Regions from separate parts of the Streptomyces sp. NPDC048002 genome, predicted to be linked through region 2. Evidence: riboswitches for the same ligand, from Rfam matches in the RefSeq annotation. Region 2 holds a riboswitch; each other region holds the start of a gene.
What was found. A riboswitch is a leader RNA that binds a small molecule or an ion and turns the genes downstream of it on or off. The one in region 2 is predicted to bind cobalamin.
Positions count from the first base shown of each region.

Region 1 (4,584 bases), on a different contig from region 2:
GGCAGCCCGAGGTGGGCGCGCTGCGCCGCGGCGCGCTCGGCGTACGGCTGGGAGCGGCGCGTGTCCGCGTCGGTCACGGCCTCGGAACGGGACCGCACGGCCGGGTCGCGGGTGATCGGCGAGTCGGCGCGGGAGGCGAGCGCGGCACGGTTGGCGGAGAGTTCGCCGGTGATGCCCGCGGTGCCCTCGGTGAGGCCCTTGGCGAGGGTGACGATCTCGGTGGTCTTCTGCTGCGCGAAGGCCAGCCAGCGCAGGATCTGCGGCTCGATGTCCCGCTCGGCCGCGGTGTCCAGCGGGACGTGCAGCAGCGAGCAGGAGGCGGCGACGTCGACCCGGTCGGCGAGCCCGAGCAGGGTGCCGAGGGTGGACAGCGACTTCTGGAGGTCGTTGATCCAGATGTTGCGGCCGTTGACGACACCGGCGACCAGGCGCTTGCCGGGCAGTCCGCCGACGGCTGCCAGGGCGTCGAGGTTGGAGGCGGCGGACTGGGTGAAGTCCAGCGCCAGTCCGTCCACCGGTGCCTTCGCCAGCACCGGCAGGGCGTCGCCGAGCCGGTCGAAGTAGGAGGCGACGAGCAGCTTGGGCCGGTCGGTGAGGGCGCCGAGGTCGCGGTAGGCGCGCTCGGCGGCGTTCAGCTCGGCCGGGGTGCGGTCCTGGACGAGGGCGGGCTCGTCGATCTGGACCCACTCGGCGCCGGCCGCGCGCAGGTCGGCCAGGACCTCGGCGTACACCGGGAGCAGGCGGTCCAGCAGGGTGAGCGGCTCGAAGTCGGCCGGCACTCCGGGGGCCGGCTTGGCGAGCAGGAGGTACGTGACCGGACCGACCAGCACGGGGCGCGCGGTCAGGCCCTGGGCCAGGGCTTCCTTCAGCTCGGCGACCTGCTTGCCGGAGTCGGCGGTGAAGACGGTGCCGGGGCCCAGTTCGGGGACCAGGTAGTGGTAGTTGGTGTCGAACCACTTGGTCATCTCCAGCGGAGCGACCTCCTGGGTGCCGCGGGCCATCGCGAAGTAGCCGGCCAGCGCGTCGGCGTCGACGGCGGCGCGGTGCCGCTCGGGGACGGCGCCGACCATGACGGTGGTGTCGAGGACGTGGTCGTAGTACGAGAAGTCACCGGTCGGCACCTCGTGGATGCCCGCATCGGCGAGCTGCTGCCAGTTGCTCCGGCGCAGTTCGGCGGCGGTGGCCCGGAGGGCGTCGGCGGTGACGCGGCCCTTCCAGTAGCCCTCGATGGCCTTCTTCAGTTCACGGTTCTGACCCTGGCGGGGGTAGCCGTACACGGTGGCCCGTGCTGCCGCGGCTGCGGACTTCGCTGTCACGGAGATCTCCTTCGCGAGATGAATCCCTGAGATCCCGGGGACGGGACGAGAGCGCGAAGGGTGCGACGAACCGGACGGACACGACCCCGCGCGGCAAAGGCACGGTCGTGCGTGCTGTCTGGTGTGTACGCCGACCCGCCCTCGAGGTCACCGGGATGTCCGCGCACGGAACGGTCCGCGCGCGGGCAGTTGGCAGGTCTTCGGACTCGCGGGCACGCCCTCCGTCCGGAGGACACCTACTGGCCGTCGCTTCCCGGGTCCGGTACGTCGGACCCAGTGCGTATGACGGCGGTCGTTCCCGCTCACCGCTGCGGGGCAGTCCCGGATTCCCACCGGGTTCCCTCTTGCGACGCCACGTCTGGCGGACGGGGCGAACCAGCTGCTGCGATCAGCCTACGGGGTGGAGCGGTGAAAGGAAGAACACCGTCCAGATTTCGGGAAGTCAGGAGCGGATGCCGGACCGGATGCGCGGATGCCGGACCCCGGACACGCGGATGTCGGACCGGACAGGCGGAGGGCGAACCGGACACGCGGATGCCGGACCGGGCACGCGGAGGGCGGGAAGCACGGCGCGCGTGCTTCCCGCCCTCTCCCAGTCGCGCCGCGCGGGACCCTCACCCCTGCGGCGGGTGCGGGCCTCCCGGCCCGCGTCGAACCAGGCCCTCAGTCCTGGTCGTAGGTGTGGAACCCGCGGCCGGTCTTGCGGCCGAGGAGTCCCGCCTCCACCATCCGCTGGAGCAGCGGGGGAGGCGCGTAGAGGGGTTCGCGGAACTCGTCGTAGAGGGACTCGGCGATCGAGGCCACGGTGTCGAGGCCGATCAGGTCGGCGAGCTTCAGCGGTCCCATCGGGTGGGCACAGCCCAGTTCCATGCCCGCGTCGATGTCCGCTGCCGTGGCGAACCCGGATTCCGCCATTCGGACGGCGGAGAGCAGATAGGGGATCAGCAGGGCGTTGACGACGAACCCGGCCCGGTCCTGGGAACGGATGACTGTCTTGCCGAGGGTGCGGGCGGCGAAGTCCTCGACGGCAGCCGTGGTCGCGGCCGAGGTGTGCAGGGAGGTCACCACCTCGACCAGCGGAAGGACGGGTACTGGGTTGAAGAAGTGCAGGCCCACGACGCGGTCCGCACGGCCGGTCGCCATGCCGAGCCGCATGACCGGGAGGGAGGAGGTGTTGGTGGCCAGAACGGCCTCCGGGTCCTCGACGATCTTGTCCAGTCTGGAGAAGACCTCGGTCTTCGCGTCCGGGTTCTCGACGACCGCCTCGACGACGAGCTGCCGGTCGGCCAGGTCGTCCAGGCTGCCGGTGAAGATCAGCCGGGCGAGGGCGTCGTCCGCGTCGTCCCGGGCGAGCTTGCCCCGGCGCACGGCACGGTCGAGGGAGGCTGCCACCCGGTCCCGTGCGGTACGGGCGGCCACCGCGTCCACCTCGCAGACCACGGTGTCGAGTCCGGCTCGCGCGCACACCTCGGCGATGCCGGCCCCCATCTGTCCGCCGCCGACCACTCCGACGCGCACGATGTTCCCGCTCATGCTCCGGCCTCCGCACGCTTCACGAGGTGCCGGGTGTAGGCGTCCGGGGTGAAGAACAGCGGCAACTCGCCGCTCGTTGCGCTGCGTTCGAACAGGGCGCGGATGTCGTCCATGGGTGCCCAGGCGTCCTCGGCGCCGAGCGCGGCCAGTTCGTCCTCCAGGATCCGGTTCACGGTCTCGCGGTCGATGACCCGGTGGCGCAGCCACTGCCAGATCTGCACGCGCGCGATCTCCGCCGTGGCCGCGTCCTCCATCAGTCCGTTGATGGCCACCGCGCCCCGGCCGCGCAGCCACGCGGCGAAGTACCGGACCGTCACGGAGATGTTGACGCGCACACCCTCCGAGGTCGGCGGCCCGACGATCCGGCGCACGGACAGCAGGTCGGCCGCGCTCACGTCCACGTCGTCCCGGGTGCGGTCGAGCTGGTGCGGCAGGACCCCGAGGACGCCGTCGAACACCTCGCGGCACACGGGCACGAGGCCGGGATGGGCGACCCAGGAGCCGTCGAAGCCGTCCTCGGCCTCCCGCTCCTTGTCCAGGCGGACGCCCGCGAGCGCGGCCTCGTTCGCGGCCGGCTCCTTGCCGGGCACCTGGGCGGACATGCCGCCGATGACGTGCGCGCCGCGCTTGTGGCAGGTGCGGACCAGGAGTTCGGTGTACGCCCGCATGAACGGCGCGGTCATCGTCACCTTCGCCCGGTCGGGCAGGAGGAAGTCGGTGCGGTGGCCGAAGGTCTTGATGAGGCTGAACAGGTAGTCCCAGCGGCCGGCGTTCAACCCCGCGCTGTGCTCGCGCAGTTCGTAGAGGATCTCCTCCATCTCGAACGCGGCGGTGATCGTCTCGATCAGGACGGTGGCGCGGATGGTGCCGCGGGGGATGCCGAGCAGGTCCTGGGCGAGGAGGAAGACGTCGTTCCACAGCCGGGCCTCGTACCGGTTCTCCAGCTTGGGGAGGTAGAAGTACGGGCCGTACCCGGCGTCGATCTGGCGCTGGGCGCAGTGGAAGAAGTACAGGCCGAAGTCGACCAGGGAGGCGGGCACGGAGCGCCCGTCGAACTCCAGATGCTCCTCGTCCAGGTGCCAGCCGCGCGGGCGGACCATGATCGTGGCGAGCCTGTCGGGTTCGGCGAGGTGGTACCTCTTGCCCTCGGGCGTGGTGAAGTCGATGCGGCGCTCGATCGCGTCGATGAGGGTGAGCTGCCCGCCGATGACGTTGTCCCAGAGCGGGGCGGTGGCGTCCTCGAAGTCGGCCATCCACACCTTGGCACCGGAGTTGAGCGCGCTGACGGCCATCCGGCGGTCCGGGGGCCCGGTGATCTCCACGCGCCGGTCCGACAGCCCCGGTGCCGGCGGGGCGACCCGCCAGGTGGTGTCGGCACGGACGGCGGTGGTCACCATGGGGAAGCCCAGCGGCGATCCCGACGCCAGTCGCAGTGCCTGCCTGCGGCGCTCCTTCATGACATCCAGACGGCGCTGCGCGAAGGCGTCGACCAGCCGGCCGACGAAATCGAGCGCGGCGGGTGTGAGGATCTCGTCGTGCCGGTGACCCGTGCCGACGAGGACGCGGACCTTGGGGGCGAGTGCGGTGGTGGACACCGGGTTCTCCTGAGGGTGGGAGCGGAGGGCGGACGGGGACGGTCGTCCGCCCTCCGCTCGGCCGAGGTGAGTCTCACGGTGAGACTCACGGCCTGGTGGTCCGGGCTGGGTCGGACCACCAGGCCGTGGGGGTGGGCCTA
Region 1 covers NZ_JBEZNL010000005.1:6,581-11,164, forward strand. The annotation lists gene metE (5-methyltetrahydropteroyltriglutamate--homocysteine S-methyltransferase) at 1-1,316, opposite strand, end outside; cobalamin riboswitch at 1,490-1,711, opposite strand; gene AB0E07_RS09140 (3-hydroxybutyryl-CoA dehydrogenase) at 1,980-2,849, opposite strand; gene aceB (malate synthase A) at 2,846-4,444, opposite strand; gene aceA (isocitrate lyase) at 4,582-4,584, opposite strand, start outside.
Region 1: linked by a shared signal. The riboswitch ahead of metE (5-methyltetrahydropteroyltriglutamate--homocysteine S-methyltransferase) and the one ahead of AB0E07_RS19455 (cobalamin biosynthesis protein) in region 2 are both predicted to bind cobalamin.

Region 2 (4,584 bases):
CACCGACCTCCAGCCGCAGCAGGGCTTCGCCGCCCAGACCAGCGCGGCGACGGTCATCCTGGCCTCCTCCCACCTCGGCTTCTCCCTCTCCACCACGCACTCCGTCTCCGGTTCGGTGATGGGCGCGGGCCTCGGCCGCAAGGGGGGTGTGGTCCGCTGGTCCACCGCGACCCGGATGTTCGTCGCCTGGGGCCTGACGCTTCCGGCCGCGGCCCTGGTCGCCGCGCTCGCCGAGTGGGTCTGCGGGTTCGGTGACTGGGGCACCGCCCTCGTCGCGGTGTTCCTGATCGGCTCCAGCGCCGCGATCTGGAAGATCTCGCGCCGTGAGGTCGTGGACCACACCAACGTCAACGAGACCGAGGAGCCCGTGGGCGTCGTGACCCAGGCGATGGCCGCGGTGACCCCGCCGCCGGCCGGCCCGGTGACCGAGGACCTCGCGGCGACCATCCCGGCCCCGGCCGGCGATCCGGCGCCGTCGCAGGCCACCGTCTGACCCCCCACCCGGTTAAGGAAGAAGCATCATGAAGATCGACTGGGCGGCTCTCGGCTCCGTCTTCGGCGTCAGCCTCGTGGTCACCGTGGCGCTGGTGGCCCTGTTCACCCTCGGCATCCAGGGCCTGTCCCGTCGCGAGCGCGCGGCGGAACAGGGCGGCTCCGCCGCCCTCGCGGTCACCGGCGCGTACGCCTGCTTCGCCGCGTGCGCGGCGGCGGTGGGCTACGGCATCTATCTGATCGTGGCCTGACCCGGCCCGCACTCCTCCACCCGCCCTGTGGGGACGGCGTCCGACGCCGTCCCCACAGGGCGGGTTTCTGACCTGCCGATGTGGGCCACAGCACACTCTCCCTTCGCAGGTCAAAGGCAAGTTGACGGCCCTTCGGGACCCGTGGTGGACTGCCCGGGCCATGTAGGGCGGCAGAAGAGGAAGCCGGTGCGACTCCGGCGCGGTCCCGCCACTGTCACCGGGGTAGCAATCCCCCGGGAGCCAGGAACTCTCACCGCCCATCCAGTCGAGCCAGGGCGCGGACACCCTGAGTGAGGACGTATCGCCATGCGCGGCTGCCCCCCGAGGTGCAAGGACCGGTTCTCCCGGTTCTACCGGTTCTCCGCCCGGCGCGACGCCCGGGTTCCGAACGACCGCTCGGCCGGCTGAGCCGATGCGGGCCGATCGCGTCTTCGCGTACGGCGCCGCCACCGGCCTCCTGGGTGACCTGCTCCTCGGCGATCCGCGCCGCGGGCACCCGGTCGCCGTGTTCGGCCGCGCCGCGGGTGCCGTGGAACGGCTGCTGTGGCGGGACGACCGGGGCCGCGGCGCGCTGCACACCGCCGTCTGCGCGGGCGGTGCCGTGGCCGTGGGCTCACTGGCCGCCGCGGCCGCCCGCCGCTCCCCCGCCGCCTCCGTCGCGCTGACCGCCGCCGCCACCTGGGCCGTGGTGGGGGGCACCTCACTGGCCCGGGAGGCGCGGGGCGTCGGGCGCGCCCTGGAGTCCGGCGACGTGGAGGCCGCGCGGGCGCGGCTGCCGCATCTGTGCGGGCGGGACCCGCAGGCCCTGGACGCCGACGGGATCGCGCGGGCGGTCGTGGAGTCCGTCGCCGAGAACACCTCCGACGCGGTGGTGGGCGCCCTGGTCTGGGGGGCCGTCGGCGGGGTGCCGGGCCTGCTGGGCTTCCGGGCCGTCAACACCCTGGACGCCATGGTCGGCCACAAGTCGCCCCGCTACCGGCGCTACGGCTGGGCCTCGGCCCGCCTCGACGACGTCGCCGGCTGGCCGGGGGCCCGGCTGACCGCCGCCCTGGCCACCGCCGCCGGGGGGAATCCCCGGGGTGCGCTACGCGCCTGGCGCGCCGACGCCGGCAAGCACCCGAGCCCCAACGCCGGGCCGGTGGAGGCGTCGTTCGCCGGCGCCCTGGGGGTGCGCCTGGGCGGGACCCTGTCGTACGGGGGACGTGTCGAGCACCGGCCGGTGCTGAACGGCCCGGGGCGGGCCGTGGCGGTCACGGACATCGAGCGGGCCGTCCGGCTGTCCCGGCGGGTGGGATGGCTGGCCCTGGGCGTCAGCGTCGCGGCGCGTGCCGCGCTGAAGGGGGGCACGTCATGAGTGGGGGCGGACTGCTGGTCGCCGGGACGACCTCCGACGCGGGGAAGAGCGTGGTCACCGCGGGGATCTGCCGGTGGCTGGTGCGCCAGGGCGTCAAGGTGGCCCCGTTCAAGGCGCAGAACATGTCGCTGAACTCCTTCGTGACCCGCGAGGGGGCCGAGATCGGGCGGGCGCAGGCCATGCAGGCCCAGGCCTGCCGGATCGAGCCGAGCGCGCTGATGAATCCCGTGCTGCTGAAGCCGGGCGGCGAGCAGAGCAGTCAGGTCGTCCTGATGGGCAAGCCCGTGGGCGAGTTGAGCGCGCGCGGCTACCACGGCGGACGGCAGCAGCGGCTCCTCGGCACGGTGCTGGACTGTCTGGCCGAGCTGCGTGCCGACTACGACGCGGTGATCTGCGAGGGTGCCGGATCGCCGGCCGAGATCAATCTACGGCGCACCGACATCGTGAACATGGGCATAGCGCGCAACGCGGGGCTGCCCGTGGTCGTGGTCGGCGACATCGACCGCGGCGGGGTGTTCGCCTCGTTCTTCGGTACCGTCGCGCTGCTCTCCCCCGAGGACCAGGCGCTGATCGCCGGGTTCCTGGTGAACAAGTTCCGCGGCGACGTCTCCCTGCTGGAGCCGGGCCTGGACATGCTGCTCGGGCTCACCGGACGGCCGACGTTCGGGGTGCTGCCCTTCCGGCACGGGCTCGGGATCGACGAGGAGGACGGACTGCGGGTGTCGCTGCGCGGCACGGTCCGGGAGTCGTCGGTCGCGCCGCCCGTCGGGGCGGACGTGCTGCGGGTCGCGGTCTGCGCGATCCCGCTGATGTCGAACTTCACCGACGTCGACGCGCTGGCCGCCGAACCGGGCGTCGTGGTGCGGTTCGTGGACCGGCCCGAGGAACTGGCCGACGCCGACCTGGTCGTGGTGCCCGGCACCCGGGGCACGGTCCGAGCGCTGGCGTGGCTGCGCGAGCGGGGGCTCGCCGACGCCCTGCGCCGAAGGGCCGCCGAGGGGCTGCCGGTGCTCGGGATCTGCGGCGGCTACCAGATCCTCGGCGAGCGGATCGAGGACGAGGTGGAGAGCCGCGAGGGCGTGGTCGAGGCGTTGGGCGTGCTGCCGGTGCGGGTGCGGTTCGCCCGCGAGAAGACCCTCACCCGTCCGTCCGGCGAGGCCCTGGGCGAGCCGGTCGAGGGGTACGAGATCCATCACGGGGTCGCCGACGTCACCGGTGGGGAGGCGTTCATGACCGATGCCGAGGGGCACGCCCTGGACGGCTGCCGGGTCGGGCAGACCTGGGGCACTCACTGGCACGGCTCGCTGGAGTCGGACGGCTTCCGGCGCGCGTTCCTGCGCGAGGTGGCGGCGGCCTCGGGGCGCCGGTTCGTACCGGCCGCCGGCACCTCCTTCGCCGCGCTGCGCGAGGAGCAGCTGGACCGGCTCGGGGATCTGATCGAGCAGCACGCGGACACCGACGCGCTGTGGCGGCTCATCGAGTCGGGCGCGCCGGCCGGACTGCCGTTCGTGCCGCCGGGAGCGCCCGCGTGAGCGCGCCGGCGGGTGTCATCCATACGGAAGCGCGAGGCGACGTCATACGTCCGCAGGCGCAAGGCGACTCGGAGGGCCGACAGTGACCACCCCTTTCCCGTTCACGGCCGTGGTCGGCCAGGACGACCTGCGCCTGGCGCTGCTGCTGAACGCGGTGTCGCCGGCGGTCGGCGGTGTCCTCGTGCGGGGCGAGAAGGGCACCGCCAAGTCGACGGCGGTACGCGCCCTGTCGGCGCTGCTGCCCGAGGTGTCCGTCGTCCCCGGCTGCCGCTTCTCCTGCGACCCCGAGCGGCCCGATCCGGCCTGCCCGGACGGACCCCATGAGCCCGGCAGCGGCGGTGCCCGCGCCGCCCGGATGGTGGAGCTGCCCGTCGGCGCCTCCGAGGACCGGCTGGTCGGCGCGCTGGACATCGAGCGGGCCCTCGCGGAGGGCGTGAAGGCGTTCGAGCCCGGCCTGCTGGCCGACGCCCACCGGGGTCTGCTCTACGTGGACGAGGTCAACCTCCTCCACGACCACCTGGTCGACCTGCTGCTGGACGCGGCCGCGATGGGCGCGTCCTACGTCGAGCGCGAGGGCGTCTCGGTGCGGCACGCCGCGCGGTTCCTGCTCGTCGGGACGATGAACCCCGAGGAGGGCGAGCTGCGGCCGCAGTTGCTCGACCGGTTCGGGCTGACCGTGGAGGTCTCGGCCTCGCGCGAGCCCGACCAGCGGGTGGAGGTGGTCCGGCGGCGGCTCGCCTACGACGACGATCCCTCGGGCTTCGCCGCCCGATGGGCCGACGAGGAGGCAGCGGTGCGCCAACGCATCGTCACGGCGCGGGAGTTGCTGCCCTCGGTGGAGCTCGGCGACGAGGCGCTGCGGCAGATCGCGGCGACCTGCGCCGCCTTCGAGGTGGACGGCATGCGGGCCGACATCGTGATGGCGCGCACCGCGACCGCGCTGGCGGCCTGGGCC
Region 2 covers NZ_JBEZNL010000014.1:106,738-111,321, reverse strand. The annotation lists gene AB0E07_RS19465 (inorganic phosphate transporter) at 1-493, shown strand, start outside; gene AB0E07_RS19460 (hypothetical protein) at 522-743, shown strand; cobalamin riboswitch at 871-1,014, shown strand; gene AB0E07_RS19455 (cobalamin biosynthesis protein) at 1,156-2,097, shown strand; gene AB0E07_RS19450 (cobyric acid synthase) at 2,094-3,629, shown strand; gene AB0E07_RS19445 (putative cobaltochelatase) at 3,712-4,584, shown strand, end outside.

Region 3 (4,584 bases), on a different contig from region 2:
GTCAAGTACACCTCCCTCTACACGGCGCTGGCCGAGGTCTACGACGTACAGCCCGCCGAGGCCGAGGAGACCATCGAGACCTCGCTGGCCACTCCGCGCGAGGCCGGACTGCTCGGCACGGACGTGGGTCTGCCGATGCTGATGCTCTCCCGCCACTCGCTGGACCGGGACGGACAGCCGGTGGAGTGGGTGCGCTCGGTGTACCGGGGCGACCGGTACAAGTTCGTCGCACGCCTGAAGCGCCCTCAGGAGTAGTCCTTTCGGGCCGAGTACCAGGCTTTTGTTCCCTTCGAGTCCGATCCGTTATGCGGACGAGGGGTTCCGTTTGCCTCGCGGCGTGACCTAGATTGCCTGCGCGTTACACAGGTGGTCTGCGAGGGGACGGAGCCGTCAGATGTCAGATGCCCCAGAGGTGAGCGGAGAGCCGGTGGTGACGCCTGTGCGCGTCGTCATCGGCCTCTGCCTTTTCGCGCCCTTCGTGGCGATGTTGTGGGTCGGCTCGTACGCGAAGGCCGACCCGGAGTTCATCGGCATCCCGTTCTTCTACTGGTACCAGATGGCCTGGGTGCTGCTGTCGACCGCGCTGACGATGACCGCGTACCAGCTGTGGCAGCGTGACCAGCGGGCCCGCGCCCGTGCCCGCGCCGCCGCGAAGGGCGGTGCGGCCGGATGAACGACGGCGTGAACGGCGTCGCGCTCGCCGTCTTCATCTTCTTCTTCCTGGCCGTGACGGTGATGGGCTTCCTCGCCGCGCGCTGGCGCAAGGCCGAGAACGAGCACAGCCTCGACGAATGGGGCCTGGGCGGACGGTCGTTCGGCACCTGGGTCACCTGGTTCCTGCTCGGCGGCGACCTGTACACGGCCTACACCTTCGTGGCCGTCCCGGCGGCGATCTACGCGGCGGGCGCGGCGGGCTTCTTCGCCGTGCCGTACACGATCCTCGTCTATCCGCTGATCTTCACCTTCCTGCCCCGGCTGTGGTCGGTGTCCCACAAGCACGGCTATGTGACGACCTCGGACTTCGTGCGCGGACGCTTCGGCTCCAAGGGCCTGTCGCTGGCCGTCGCGCTGACCGGCATCCTCGCCACCATGCCGTACATCGCCCTTCAGCTCGTCGGCATCCAGGCGGTGCTGGACGTGATGGGCGTCGGCGGCGGGGAGAACACCAACTGGTTCATCAAGGACCTGCCCCTGCTGATCGCCTTCGGCGTGCTGGCGGCGTACACCTACTCCTCCGGACTGCGCGCCCCCGCGCTGATCGCCTTCGTCAAGGACACCCTGATCTACCTGGTCATCGCGGTGGCGATCATCTACATCCCGATCAAGCTGGGCGGGTTCGACGAGATCTTCGCCGCCGCGGACGAGAAGTTCACCAGCACCGGCAGCGGCGGACTGGTCCCGCCGGAGGCGGGCCAGTGGACCTACGCCACCCTGGCGCTCGGCTCGGCGCTGGCGCTGTTCATGTACCCGCACTCGATCACGGCGACCCTGTCGTCCAGGAGCCGGGACGTGATCCGCCGCAACACCACCATCCTGCCGCTCTACTCCCTGATGCTGGGCCTGCTGGCGCTGCTGGGCTTCATGGCGATCGCGGCCGGGGTGAAGGTGGAGAACGGCCAGCTGGCCATTCCGCAGCTGTTCGAGAACATGTTCCCGGACTGGTTCGCGGGCGTGGCCTTCGCGGCGATCGGCATCGGCGCCCTGGTGCCGGCGGCGATCATGTCGATCGCGGCGGCCAACCTCTTCACCCGCAACATCTACAAGGACTTCCTCAAGCCGGACGCCACACCGGCGCAGGAGACCAAGGTCTCCAAGATCGTGTCCCTGCTGGTGAAGGTGGGCGCCCTGGCCTTCGTGCTGACCATGGACAAGACGGTCGCCATCAACTTCCAGCTGCTGGGCGGCATCTGGATCCTCCAGACCTTCCCGGCCCTGGTGGGCGGTCTGTTCACCCGCTGGTTCCACCGCTGGGCGCTGCTGGGCGGCTGGGCGGTCGGCATGGTCTACGGCACGGTGGCGGCCTACGGGGTGGCCTCGCCGACGCAGAAGCACTTCGGCGGCTCCTCCAAGGAGATCCCCGGCATCGGTGAGATCGGCTACATCGGTCTGACGGCGTTCGTGCTGAACCTGCTCGTCACGGTGGTGCTGACCTTCGCGCTGAGGGCGGCCAAGGCCCCGGAGGGCGTCGACGAGACGCGCCCCGAGGACTACACCGCGGACGCGGGCGACCCGGGCGTGCAGAAGGACCTGGCGCCGCTGCACTGAGACTCCCCCAGGACGGGCCGCCGGACAGCAGGTGTTCCGGCGGCCCGTCGTCGTACAGACTCGACCCCATGGACTTCCTGATCCGTGAGGCGCGCGCCGCCGAGTACGAGGAACTGGGCGGGATCACGGCCCGCGCCTATCTCCGGGACGGGCTGCTGGCCTTCGGGGAGAGCGACTGGTACCTCGGGGAGCTGCGGGACGTGGCCAAGCGGGCGGCCGCGGCGCTGGTGCTGGCGGCCGTGGAGCAGGACCGGCCGCTCGGGGGCGTCACCTTCGTCCGCGCCGGCGGACCGATGGCCGATCTGGCCGGCCCCGGCGAGGCGGAGATCCGCATGCTCGCCGTGGACCACGGCGCCCGGGGCCGGGGCGTCGGCGAGGCCCTGGTGCGGGCCTGCGTCGACCACGCCCGCGCCACGCCCGGCTGCACCGGCCTGGTGCTCTCCACCCAGCCCCTGATGCGGACCGCCCACCGCATCTACGGACGGCTCGGTTTCACCCGCGCCCCGGACCGCGACTGGAACCCCGTGCCGGAGCACCCCGAGTTCACTCTGCTCACCTATCAGTTGACGCTCTGAAGCCGACGCGACACAACATCTGGGGGTGCCACCGCGCCCCGGCACTAGATGTATGCTCATGCTCGCTGCCGCCGCAGGGGAATCCGGTGCGAATCCGGAACTGTCCCGCAACGGTGTACTTGTGCATGTCTGTTCCCCGAACCGGCCTGCGCAGGAGTCAGTCCGAGGACCTGCCGACAGCGCGCCCGGCCACCCGGCCGGTGCGCTTTCGACGTCCGGGCCTCGTGGAATGGGCCGGTGGGCGCGACGCCCCGTGCGCTCGTGAGCTGCCGCCTGTCCTCCGCAAGGCCCCGTGCCGAGCGAGGGAGAGCCCCACGTGACCATCGCGCCAGCCGACCCGGCTTCAGCCGACCTGGTTCAGACCGACGGTCCCGGTACCGCGTTGCTGCGGACCCTGACCGAGCTGACCGCCGACCTCCCCGACGCCGACCCCGGCCGGGTCGCCGCCGCGGCGCTGCGCGGCCGGTCCGCTCGGGCCGACGAGGCGGAGCTGCGCGAGCTCGCCACGGAGGCCGCGGCCGGCCTCATCTCCGAGGACCCCGCCTACAGCAGGCTGGCCGCCCGGCTGCTGACCCTCTCCATCGCCGCCGAGGCCGCCTCGCAGGGCGTCACCTCCTTCACCGAGTCCGTCGCGGTCGGGCACCGCGAGGGGCTGGTCGCCGACCGGACCGCCGCGTTCGTGCGGACCCACGCGGCCCGGCTGAACGCGCTGATCGACACCGGCGCCGACGACCGCTTCGGCTACTTCGGCCTGCGCACGCTGCACAGCCGGTACCTGCTGCGGCACCCGATCACCCGCCGGGTCGTCGAGACGCCCCAGCACTTCATGCTCCGGGTCGCCGCCGGCCTCGCCGAGGACGACTCGGCGCGTTCCGTGGACGAGGTCTCCGCGCTCTACGGCCTGATGAGCCGCCTGGACTACCTGCCGTCCTCCCCCACCCTCTTCAACTCCGGTACCCGGCACCCCCAGATGTCGTCCTGCTACCTGCTGGACTCGCCGCTGGACGAGCTGGACTCCATCTACGATCGCTACCACCAGGTCGCCCGCCTCTCCAAGCACGCCGGCGGCATCGGTCTGTCGTACTCCCGCATCCGTTCGCGCGGTTCGCTGATCCGCGGCACCAACGGGCACTCCAACGGCATCGTGCCGTTCCTGAAGACGCTGGACGCCTCCGTGGCCGCCGTGAACCAGGGCGGCCGGCGCAAGGGAGCGGCCGCGGTGTACCTGGAGACCTGGCACTCCGACATCGAGGAGTTCCTGGAGCTGCGGGACAACACCGGTGAGGACGCCCGCCGTACGCACAACCTGAACCTCGCGCACTGGATCCCGGACGAGTTCATGCGCCGGGTCAACGCCGACCAGGACTGGTCGCTGTTCTCCCCCGCGGACGTGCCCGAGCTGGTCGACCTGTGGGGCGAGGAGTTCGACGCCGCGTACCGCGAGGCGGAGGCGGCCGGGCTCGCCCGCCGGACCGTCCCGGCCCGTGACCTGTACGGCCGGATGATGCGCACCCTGGCGCAGACCGGCAACGGCTGGATGACCTTCAAGGACGCCGCCAACCGCACCGCGAACCAGACCGCCCTGCCGGGCCACGTGGTGCACTCCTCGAACCTCTGCACGGAGATCCTGGAGGTCACCGACGACGGCGAGACCGCGGTCTGCAACCTGGGGTCGGTCAACCTCGGCGCGTTCGTCGACACGGCCGCCGGCGACCTGGACTGGGAGCGCCTCGACGCCACCGTC
Region 3 covers NZ_JBEZNL010000035.1:48,872-53,455, forward strand. The annotation lists gene AB0E07_RS31005 (GntR family transcriptional regulator) at 1-255, shown strand, start outside; gene AB0E07_RS31010 (DUF3311 domain-containing protein) at 395-673, shown strand; gene mctP (monocarboxylate uptake permease MctP) at 670-2,265, shown strand; gene AB0E07_RS31020 (GNAT family N-acetyltransferase) at 2,334-2,840, shown strand; cobalamin riboswitch at 2,886-3,033, shown strand; gene AB0E07_RS31025 (ribonucleoside-diphosphate reductase subunit alpha) at 3,157-4,584, shown strand, end outside.
Region 3: linked by a shared signal. The riboswitch ahead of AB0E07_RS31025 (ribonucleoside-diphosphate reductase subunit alpha) and the one ahead of AB0E07_RS19455 (cobalamin biosynthesis protein) in region 2 are both predicted to bind cobalamin.